Regions from separate parts of the Rothia sp. HMSC064F07 genome, predicted to be linked through region 1. Evidence: riboswitches for the same ligand, from Rfam matches in the RefSeq annotation. Region 1 holds a riboswitch; the other holds the start of a gene.

Region 1 (5,758 bases):
GTGAGCTGCCGAATGCTGATGAGGTTGAGAGCCTGGAGAAGTACACGGTTGAGGATCACCTGCCGGGTGTGTTCTTGAACGGTACGATTGCGGTGTCTCGTATGCCGGGTACTTCGGGTGTGCGTGTGGGTGAGGACGGCCCGTTCTTGCTGCTGTGCGACACTGAGCTGAATGAGCTGTCTGATTTTGCGGCTGAGTGCTGGCTGCAGGCTGAGGGCGACATTTCGTATGATGACCTGTTTGCGCGTCTGGCTGAGATCTTTGAGGGTCTGCCTGCGGAGGCGTATGACGAGAACCTGAGCGCCCTGGCGGCTGGTTCGATGCTGTGGGTTCGTGTGATTGATGATCCGCTGATTGATGACGCAACCTGGGCACAGATGACCAGCGATGAGGTTCTGGATGAGGAGGAGCATCAGAATGCGCTGGATTCCTCTGAGGACGCTGTCTCTGATGATGAGGATGACGTGGTGGAGGACTAGCCACCGGGTCTCTCTGACGTGGCTTACTGACACGGCTCTCTGGCGCGGCTTACTGAGCTCCGCTTGATAGGCACTGCTCGATAGGCGCTGCTTAAGCACGAGGGAGGGGCGGGTAGAAGATCATTCTTCTACCCGCCCCTCCCTGTGTGCTTGCGAGGTTGTGTATGCGGGGTTTGCAGGATGCTTAGCCCCGCGACGCCTTACTGGGCAGCCTTACTGGGCGGCCTTGTCGCGGCGCTTCTGTTCACGCTTCTGCTCGCGGCGAGCCGCACGCATACGCAGCGGACCGGGCGCCTTCACCGGCAGCAGCAGGAGCAGACCCGCCACCACAACGATCAGAATACCGAGCACACCCCAAATCTGCGCGCCCATGATGCTCACGCACAGACCGAACAGCATCGGTGCCAGGAAGCTGGTGGCACGACCCGTGGTCGAGTACAGGCCGAACAGCTCACCCTCAGTACCGGGATCCGCCAGACGCGCCAGGAAGGTGCGGGACGCCGACTGTGCCGGGCCCACGAACAGGCACAACAGCAGGGCGCATACCCAGAACACGCCCGGTTCGGGGAAGAACATCAGCGGGGTAGCCGCCAAGATAATGCCGACCAGCGAGATAACAATAATCGCCTTCGGGCCCAGGTAGTCATCCAGGTAGCCGCCCAGGATCGCGCCAGCCGCCGCGACAGCGCTACCGGCAATACCGAACAGGATCACCTCGGAAGTGCTGAAACCGAACGTGCCCGCCGCAAGAATACCGCCGAACGTAAAAATACCGGACAGACCATCACGGAACACCGCCGAAGCAATCAGGAACCACAGGGTCTGCGGGGACGTCATCTTCAGCCGCTTAATGGTGCGCCACAGCGCCTTGTAGGAGGCGAGCAGACCGCCCTGACGAGCCGGGGAGAGACGCTCCATACCGAGCTCCAGGAAACGCAGTTCGCGGGTGGGCAGCACCTCCGGCAGGAAGCGCTCGCGGGTGCGCATACGCACCAGCAGCGGCAGGCAGAAGATCAAACACCAGGCGGCGGCAAACAGTGCGACCGCACGGATATTCAGGGCGTTATCGGTGGTCAGGCCGAGTACTTCGGGGGTAAGCACAAAACCCCACAGCACCACAGCCAGCGCCAGGATGCCGCCAATGTAGCCGGCGGCCCATCCTGCGCCCGAAATCTTACCGATATTCTCCGGGTGGGAGATGCGCGGCAGTACGGCGTTATAGTTCACGTACGCGAACTCGCTGAACACGCTTGCCGCAGAAATCAGGGTGACACCCAGCCACAGGTACTGCGGGGTGGGGCCCACGAAGAAGCACGCCGCCATCGAACCGACTAGTAGCATGGTGTTCACACCGAGCCAGAAGATACCCTTGCCGGACTTGTCGTTACGCTGGCCGGTCACCGGCGCTAGAATCGCAATGAGGAAACCGGCAACGGTCAGACCCAGTGATAGCGCTGAAGAGGTCTCTTCGGGCGTACCGAAATAGCTGCTGGTCAGATAGACGGTGAAGATGAAGGTCGTCATAATCGAGTCGAAGCTCGACGAGCCAACATCCCACATGACCCAGGACGCGACCGAACGGCGGCTGTTCGCGTGGTCAACGACCCTACGCTGAGCCTTCGTTTTACGGCGGGGAGAAGAAATAGTCATAGTTGTGCTTTCGGATGCCGAGGTGGCGCTTCAGCGTAGCGGCGGCATGAAACCGGCTGAAGTAGAGCGGGCGTGCTGAAGAAGGAACACCAGGCGGTACGTACCGAGTGGAGATACGTACCGCCTAGCTCATGAACATTCGCGCGGAAGGCGCAAAGTCTTAGTTGAAGAAACGACGCTGCAGGCGAGCAATACCGAAGCTCACCACAGCACCCACGACGGAGGTCAGAACGGTCCAGAGGATGACCTGACGCAGGGTGTCTTCAGACTCGTGGGAAATGGCGGGAGGCTGGTTACCGGTAGCCTTGGTCCAGGCTGCGCCCAGGCCCTTACCAACCAGGGCAGCAGCGCCCATGTTGATACCCGCAATAGCAAGCTTAGCGACGGGGTTCATGTGTATCTCCTTAGCTGTATACGATGCGGCGTCCTGCCCGTGAACCCCTTCGGGGTTGGGTAAGAAAAGAGCGCCACTCCCTAGCGTATAGGGTTTAAGGCGTTCGTGCCGCCTTGGAGCCTCTCCGTCCCAAAATTGTACACCGTGCAATTCTGTAATGTGGGCAGAAGAACGAAACAAAAAGCGGCAAATTGGCACGAACAGCCAGACAAGCCTACAATCGAACCTGGGTTCCCACCCGCACCACAACGGTACGGACAAGGAACCCCAAACGACAGGGGAGCGCCACCGAGGCGCTGAGAGTGCTAAGCAGACCCTCGAACCTGATCCGGTTAGTACCGGCGTAGGGAGTCGAATTTCTTCTCAATGCCCTCGTCCAATCAGAGGGCGAGGACATTCCCCTTCCAACGACGGAAGGACCACCAATGTCACAGAACGCAACCCCCGCCTCCCAGGCATCTACCCAGGCAGAAGCGAAGAAGCCGAACCTGCGCTGGCGAGTCAACGAAATCGTCATCGCTGCAGTTATCGCAGTAGCCTGCGCCGTCATCTTCTGGATCTGGGACATCGCAGTCGGCCCCGCCGCCAAAACCGCACTCGTAGCAGCACCCGAATTCCGCCCCATCGTCGCCGGCGCGTGGCTACTCGGCGGCACCCTCGGCGGCCTGCTCATCCGCAAGCCCGGTGCGGCACTCTTCGGCGAAATCGTCGCAGCATTCATTTCCGTACTCTTCACCGGCGGCGCATGGAGCGGCGAAATCCTGATTGCAGGCTTCTTCCAGGGCGTCGGCGCTGAAATCGCCTTCGCAATCTTCCGCTACCGCCGCTGGAACGCAACTATCGCCATCTTCGCCGGTGCGCTCAGCGGCCTGTTCATGGGCGTTAACGAAATCTTCATCTACTACCCCGACATGGAACCGCTCAAGGCAATCATCTACGTAGCGTGCGCCGTCATCTCCGGCGCCGTCATCGCAGGCTTCCTCGCATGGATTCTCGTGCAGAACCTCGCCAAGACCGGTGTGCTCTCCTCGCTGGCATCCGGCAAGACCCGCCGCTAACCACCAGCAACTAGCCACCAACTAGTCACTCACAACGAGTCACCACTCGGCACACAACAGCAGCCACACAAAAGGCTAAGGAACCATCATGGAAGCAACACCGCGCGGGGCGCGCATCGAGCTCAACAACTTCAGCTGGCACCACCCCGGACGCCCAGAACCCGTCATCAGCGGACTCAACCTCACCATCAACCCCGGTGAAAAAGTCCTGCTGTTGGGCACCTCCGGCGCCGGCAAATCGACGCTCCTGCACGCCATCGCCGGTGTGCTCCACGATGACGACGGCGAATCCGCCGGCGGCACCATCACCATCAACGGGCAAGCACCCGCCGAAGCACGCGGCACCGCAGGCATGATGCAGCAGGACCCCGAATCCTCCATCGTCATGGCAACCGTCGGCAACGACGTAGCGTTCGGCCCCGAAAACCTGCGCGTACCCCGCGAAGAAATTTGGGACCGCGTCACCGAAGCCCTCACCGCCGTAGGACTCAACCACCTTGCCCTCGATCACCCCAGTAGCGCACTATCCGGCGGTCAGAAGCAGCGCCTCGGCCTGGCGGGCATCCTCTCGATGCACCCCGGCGCCATGATCCTCGACGAACCCACCGCCAACCTCGATCCCTCAGGCGTGCAGGAAGTACGCGACAGCATCCTCACCGCCGCGGAAGCGACCGGCGCGACCCTGCTCGTCGTGGAGCACCGCGTGAGCATCTGGGCGCCGCACATGGACCGCATTATCGTGCTCGGCGAAGGCGGCACCATCACCCACGACGGCGCACCCGACACCGTACTCACCGAAGCCCGCCAAGAACTCATCGACGCGGGCGTATGGGTACCCAACTACGTGCCGCGTGCACCGCAGAGTGACAGCGATAGCGAACACGGCGAAGCGCTACTGCGCGCCGAAAACCTCAGCATCACCCGCGCACAACCCACCCCCAAACAACGACGTGCACGCCGACGCACCATCAAACGCCTCGGCGACACCCCCGCACCCGCACCCACCGACCTGCCCGTACTGCGCAGCGGCATCAACCTCACCCTGCACGCCGGCGAACACCTCAGCGTGCTCGGGCCCAACGGCGCCGGCAAATCAACCCTAGCCCTCAGCCTCGCAGGGCTCCTCACCGCACCCGACGGCACCCTCACCGCCACCGACGCGCTGCGTAATTACGACGGCAACCACGGCGGCAACCACGGCGGCGAGCGCGCCCACTGGGACGTGCCCACCTGGACCCCCGCCCAAATGCTCAGCCGTATCGGCTACGTCTTCCAAGAACCCGAATACCAATTCATCCGCGGAACCGTACGCGAAGAACTCGAACTCGGCCCCCGCCGACTCGCCGCACTCACCCGCAGCCCCCTCAACGAAGACGACCTCACCGCCCGCACCAACGAACTCGCAACCCGCCTACGCCTCACCCACCTACTCGACGCCAACCCCTTCACCCTCTCCGGCGGCGAAAAACGCAGGCTCTCCGTAGCCTCCGCACTCGCCACCGCACCCAAAATCCTCATCCTCGACGAACCCACCTTCGGCCAAGACGCACGAACCTGGGCAGAACTCGTCGACCTCATCCGCGAACTCCTCGCAGACGGCACCGCCGTCATCTCCATCACCCACGACGAAGACTACACCGCCGCACTCGGCGGCAACCACATCACCCTCGAAGCCCTAGACACCTCCGAAGCCCTCGCAACCCCCGGAAAGGAGAACGCATGAACACCGACTTCTTCGGCACCATCGACCGAACCAGCTACTTCAGCAACCTCAACGCCGGCGTAAAACTCATCGTCTCCTTCACCCTCATCATCGCCGCACTCATCGTGCGCGACCCCCTCACCTCCGGAATCCTCTTCGCCCTCGAACTGCTCGGATTCATCCTCGTCGGATTCCGACCCGTCAACGTCCTCGCCCGCTTTTGGCCCATCCTCATCGCCGTCATCACCACCGGCTGGTCCGTCGCCATGCTCAGCGCCAAAACCGGCACCACCATCCTCGACCTCGGCTTCAACACCATCACCACCGACTCCGCCGCCGTCGGCGCAGCCATGATGATCCGCTCCCTCGCCATGGTCCTACCCACCCTCGCATTCGTACTCACCACCGACCCGACCGACCTCGGCGACTCCCTCGCGCAGACCTTCAAACTGCCCTCCCGGTTCGTGCTCGCCAC
Region 2 (5,758 bases), on a different contig from region 1:
GGGGTATTCAGGTGGAGCTCGTCGAAATCAAGGACGTTGAGATTCCCGAGGCTATGCAGCGCGCCATGGCTCGCGAGGCTGAGGCTGAGCGTGAGCGCCGCGCAAAGATCATTTCGGCACGCGGTGAGCTGGAGGCTTCCAGCGAGCTGAAGGAAGCATCCGACATTCTGAGCCAGTCCCCCGCTTCCCTGCAGCTGCGTTACCTGCAGACCCTGCTGGAGCTGGGTGCCGACCAGAACTCGACCGTGGTCTTCCCGCTGCCCATGGACGTGATTGGTCCGCTCGTGGGTGCACTCAAGGGCGAGAGCAAGTAAGCTACTCTCCCCGAGCTAAAAACCGAATAGTATGCAGGCCCCGAGCAGACACCTGCTCGGGGCCTTCGCTTTAACAGGGGTTACCCGGCGGGGTGCTTATCCTCTCCGGTACCCTGCTGACTTATGCCGTAGCATGGAACCAGCGGCATTACTGCTACGCACAGACCCACCCACCGTGAGAGAAGGCGCATGCTACACCACCTCCGCGAGATGCTACACCGCATCCCAGCACCTCGACGCTACGGGCGCGTCATGGCTCTGCTCCTCGCCTCCCTGGGCGGCGCAGTGGACGTCTTCTCGCACATCCACTATGAAGCGCTCGTTGCCACGCAGACCGGTAACTTTATTCTGCTCATCGCCGATCTGCACCGTGACGCACCGCATGTGGTGCACCTGCGCTGGCTCTCCGTTATTCTTTTCAGCTTCGGGTATCTGGCAGGGCATTTCATTCATGATCTACTCGGTCAACGTGCCCGGATGAGACACTGGCGCATCGGCACACTCCTGCCGTTCCTTCTGGTCTGCTTCGCGGTACCCTTCATGGATAGAACTCTGAGCAATAGCTTTCAGGTGGGCGCGCTGGCGTTCACCGTCGGTCTGATGATTCACGCCCTCGCGGATACACGCATTGGCGAAAACCCCTTTTCGCTCTTCATGACCAGCGGCAACTGGCGCAAAATGCTCAGTGCCTGGTACACCGCCGGTTCGCTGTACCTCACGCGGAAAACCCCCGACGGAGACACAAAAAATGAGGCGAAGGCACAGCGCCGTACGGCTCTGCTCAAAGCCATTGATTACTCTCTCGTAGTCGCCTCTTTCATAGCTGGCGTGATTCTCATGGCGCTTGTCACCCGATGGTTTGGCGTATTTTCCATCTGGTTGGCGGCGCTGATCGCGGGCGCTGCGTTCTGCTTCGGCTACCAGGCGGAAAAGAAAGAGGTTCGTGAGAACCAGGGCGCATAAGATTCACCCAATCTGCGGCTATAGACGAGGGCAGAGCAGAAAACAGAACAGCAAAATATCCCGTGCAGATGAGAGTATCTGCACGGGATATTTCTATGCGGGATTTACACGCCACACGCTTTCAAACGAAGCCCCGAAAACTGGGAAGGAAGGCGTTTGGCCCGCCGCGGGGGTTGGATGAGGTGGTTGCGACGGGCCAAACTGGTCGGTTACACGCCGTAGAGGTGCGGGCGCGGCAGGTACATCAGCCAGTTGGGTGAGGGCCGGAATCCTGCCGCTAACGGTTTTCACCGACGCCTTAAGCATAACCGGCAAGGCACCCGAACCGGCGGCAGGTTGAGTGAAGCATCAATCACCCATCTCACGCCATGCCGGGGCGGTATTCAGCCCCAAAATCGGCACCTAAAGCACCGGCGTCCCAAACCCCGCGCGAGCCTCTAGCGCAGCGCCCGACGAACTACCGCAGTGCCCGGTGAGCCTGGTCGAAGAACTCACGCTCATACACGCACGCCGACAGGTACGCCCGCGCCGCGCGGACACGCTGAGCCGGTGAAGCCGCCTCAAACGCACGCTCCACCTCCGCGAGACTACGCTCCACCTCCGCGGCGAACTCTTCGCCACCGTACAGGCTCAACCACTCCGCGTACGGGTGGTCCGCGTGGTTCTGCGAGGAGAGCACAGCGCCCACCTCTTCGTACAGCCAGTAGCAGGGCAGAATCGCGGCAGCGCCGACCACATAATCCTCACCAGCTGCGGAGGCACGCAGGAAATTCGTGTACCCCATGGTGATGGGCGAAGGCCCACCCAGGCGTGCGCGGTTCGCCAACCAGCCCTCGTGCAGCTGCGATTCGGCGGCAATCGCCTCATGCGCGCCAGCCGCCCAGTGCACCTGCGCCTCAGCGGTGTCGGCACGCGCCGAAAGGGTCGCGAGCGCACGCGAATAGTCGCGCAGGTAGAGGGCGTCCTGGTCCAGGTAGAAGGAGAACAGGTCCTCGTCGAGGGTGCCGTCGCCGAGGGCACGCACGAAGGGCAAGTCCAGAATCTGGCGCCAGGTTTCGCCTCCCGCAGCCCAGAGCGCGGCGGTCCAGGGGCCGGCGGGCTTTACGACGGCTTCACCGGCGGATACGGGGCTGACCGGCAGCAGTCGCTCCGGGCTGGTGCCATCAAGAGCGTTGCCCTCAGAGTCGGTAGTGGCGAGCAGGTGATGCCACGGGTAGGCGGAGGCTGCAGCCTCCAGACGGCGGGCACGGGCGGCGTGATCCACCGGGCCGTGACCCTCACCGGAACCGACCTGCAAACCGGCACCTGCGGCAATGGACTCGTGGAGCCAGCGGGTGCTCCACTGCAGGGCGCGGTGGGTATCGTCGCTGGTCAGAGTGTTCTTCTCGCCCGCAGAAGATTCTGCGGCTTCGGTGTGCTGCAGCAGCTCCACGCCCAGGCGGGTTGCCAGCGAAGAGGATAGGGAGCATCCGGTGCCGTGCGTATTGCGGCTGTCCAGACGCGGGGTGCGCACGTGCGCGCAGGTGCCGTCCGGGAAGACCGCGGTGTTACCGGCGTCCTGACCGCACAGGTGGCCGCCCTTCACAATCACGGTGGTTCCGGTCGCCGCCGCAAGGTTCGCCGCCTGCTCGTGCGCCTCATCGAAAGTCTGGGCGGGCTCCTTCTGACAGAGCACGGCGAGCTCCGGAATGTTCGGGGTAATCACATTCACGAGCGGCACGAGGTCGCGCAACGCCTGCTCCGCTTCTGCCTGCAGCAGGCGGTCACCACTGGAAGCAATCATGACCGGGTCGAGCACGACCACGGGCACGGGATGCTCACTCAGCCAGGTACGAACCGTGCGGATCGTGTCTGCGTCGCCGAGCATGCCGATTTTCACGGCGTCAACCGTGACATCATCAAAAACGGCGGAAAGTTGCGCGGTCAAAAATTCCAGGGGCGGGGTGAATACTTCACGAACCCCGCATGTGTTCTGGGCAACCAGTGAGGTGGTCACGCACATGCCGTAACCGCCGGATGCGGCAATGGACTTGAGGTCCGCCTGAATACCCGCACCGCCGGAGGGGTCGGTTCCAGCAATGGAAAGAACCCTCGGCACTCGAGCTGCCTGAGGTATCTGAGCTGTCTGCGGTGCCCGGGATGCTCCGGGGGTGCTCGCGTCGGGTACATGGTTGGTGGTGGGTGCGCACGCGGGCGCGGTAGGCTGCTCTGCCATCATCGATAATCCCTTCGCTAGTTCGAACTAGAGCAGGTTCAATGGGTGATTCTCTCAGCCTTGAGTGTTCTTACGCTGTTTCGTGCGTCCACTGTGCCGTAGCTCTTCGCTGTGCCGTAGCCCTTCGTTGGGCGGTCAGTTGGGCGGGTTAGCGGGTCGCGGGCGTCTCAAGGCACCCCATATCGCTCTGCCAGGTTATCACAATGGTTCTTAGTAACTGAAAGTTTTACGGGTGACAAGTGAATCTCTCCGAAATTTTCGTTTGAGTCTTGCGTTACGGCAAGGGCTCCCCGCCGCCGATTTCAGCGCACCCTTGTGCGGAAACCACCCGTTAAACAAGTAGTGCCCGGCACCGCTTCACGCAGTGCCGGGCACTATCAGCTGGACATATCGCCGGGCATATCCTCCGGGCTTAGGTCAGAGCTTAGGTCAGGGCGAAAATCTCTGCCGGTGAGCCCTCCGCAATGATCCTGCCCTCGTGTAGCAGGACCGCACGGTCAGCCAGCGAGGCGATACGCGCATCGTGTGAAATAATCAGCACCGCACGGTTCGCCAGCACGGCCCTCAGGGACTCGGTTGCGTCCGCGAGCTCCAGCTGGGTGGTGGATTCGTCCAGAATCACGGCGTGCGGGTCAGCAAGCACAATACGTGCCAGTGCTAGCTGCTGAATCTGGTCACGAGTCAGAGGCGAATCCGCGCCGCTGACGATGGTGTCCATGCCCTGCGGCAGGTCGCGCCACCAGCGGGCACCGATAGCGTCCAGTGCCTCGCCCATCTGCTCGACGGTTGCATCCGGTACGACCACCGTAAAGTTATCGGCGAGAGTACCGAAGAAGACGTGTGCTTCCTGGGTGCAGACCAGCAGGCGCGGGCGGCCATCGGCGGCGGCATCGGTCGGGAAGTCGCCGTGACCGACCGGGTGCCCCATCACGTTAATGGTGCCGTCCAGGGCGGTCAGCGAACCACCAATCAGACGAGCCAGGGTGGTCTTACCCGAACCGGAACGGCCCACCAGGGCGAGCGCCTCACCGCGGCGAATCTTCAGGTTGATGTCTTCCAGAACGAGGGCATCGGGCGAGTAGCCGTAAGAGACGTGGGAGCAGTCAATGGCGTACTCCGGGTTCTTCACGGCTTCATCAGAAACGGCAGCGAACGCTTCGGCGCGGTGCTGTGCACGCTCCTCACGCTGCTTCTTCGCCAAGGAGACCACGCCGAACACGCGGCCCATGTTCACAAGCATGATGCGCAGGTTACTGACGTGATTGTTCAGCATATCAGCGAGGGTTCGCAGGCTAAAAACCATGACCGAGGCGGTCGCCACGGCGCCCCAGCTTGCCCAGCCGAGAGCCACGCAGGCGGCACCCCAGAGCATACACAGAACCGTGGGGATCCAGGCGTTGATGGCGTCCACGGTGAAGTACAGCTGGCGGATGCGCACCATGCCCAGCTGCGCGGCGAACTGGCGCTTGTTCTCACCGGCGAAGGCGTCTTCGCGGGCGGTGTGAACACCCAGCTCACGAATCGTGGAGGTGCCGCGAATGTTCTCGGTCAGCACACTGTTGAGGTCGCTCACGCGCTCCTGGGTGGTCTGGTTGCGTGCCGCCATGAGCGGTAGCATCTTCGACATGATGAGGGCAAGACCAGCAATCATGGGCAGCATAATCAGACCCATTGCGGGGCTCACAAACGCCAGAGAGATCGTGGAAACCAGGAAGTACAGGACCACGTAGATTGCACCGAGAAGGTCTGTGCTGACAGCGTTTGCGGCCGAGGACAGGTCGTCGGTCACGCGGGTGAGCAGGTCGCCGCTGCCGGCTTCTTCCACGGTGCGTGCATCCAGGTCGAGGGTGCCGTCGAGGGTGTCCTGGTTGGCGTCACGGGTGACGAGCGCACCCAATCGGGCCGCACTGTACGAGGAGACCATGAGGGTTATCGCCTGCACGATGAACGCCGCCAGGATAATCAGAATCGGCTGCCACGGGTAGCTGGAGAACTTGCCCGTCACCACGTCGTCCACGGTGGCACCAATCTGCAGAGGCACCACCGCACCCATGAGGGTGCTGACCATGTAGATGACGAAGGTGTAGAGGGCTCGCCCCTTATGCGCTGCGAGGTAGTTCCACATGCGGCGTGCCACGTAGGCGGGGGTTTCGATGGGGAGCTGCTTTGCCATGCTAGTTCACCTCCTGATTCTGAGTGGTTTCGGTCTGAGCAGTTTCAGACTGAGCGGTTTCCGGGTAGCCGTCACGTTCCATGCGGCGGGTCG

The links. A riboswitch is a leader RNA that binds a small molecule or an ion and turns the genes downstream of it on or off. The one in region 1 is predicted to bind thiamine pyrophosphate.
Region 2: another riboswitch for thiamine pyrophosphate. It lies ahead of HMPREF2712_RS07580 (bifunctional hydroxymethylpyrimidine kinase/phosphomethylpyrimidine kinase); the one in region 1 lies ahead of HMPREF2712_RS02020 (ECF transporter S component).

The regions. Positions count from the first base shown of each region.
Region 1 is NZ_KV831924.1:25,407-31,164, forward strand. Features, by position in the region: gene HMPREF2712_RS02005 (septin family protein) at 1-479, shown strand, start outside; gene HMPREF2712_RS02010 (MFS transporter) at 693-2,129, opposite strand; gene HMPREF2712_RS02015 (DUF4235 domain-containing protein) at 2,290-2,523, opposite strand; TPP riboswitch at 2,790-2,890, shown strand; gene HMPREF2712_RS02020 (ECF transporter S component) at 2,949-3,581, shown strand; gene HMPREF2712_RS02025 (ABC transporter ATP-binding protein) at 3,670-5,304, shown strand; gene HMPREF2712_RS02030 (energy-coupling factor transporter transmembrane component T family protein) at 5,301-5,758, shown strand, end outside.
Region 2 is NZ_KV831926.1:1,289,037-1,294,794, forward strand. Features, by position in the region: gene HMPREF2712_RS07570 (slipin family protein) at 1-314, shown strand, start outside; gene HMPREF2712_RS07575 (YoaK family protein) at 567-1,277, shown strand; gene HMPREF2712_RS07580 (bifunctional hydroxymethylpyrimidine kinase/phosphomethylpyrimidine kinase) at 1,735-3,495, opposite strand; TPP riboswitch at 3,484-3,682, opposite strand; gene HMPREF2712_RS07585 (ABC transporter ATP-binding protein) at 3,917-5,665, opposite strand; gene HMPREF2712_RS07590 (ABC transporter transmembrane domain-containing protein) at 5,667-5,758, opposite strand, start outside.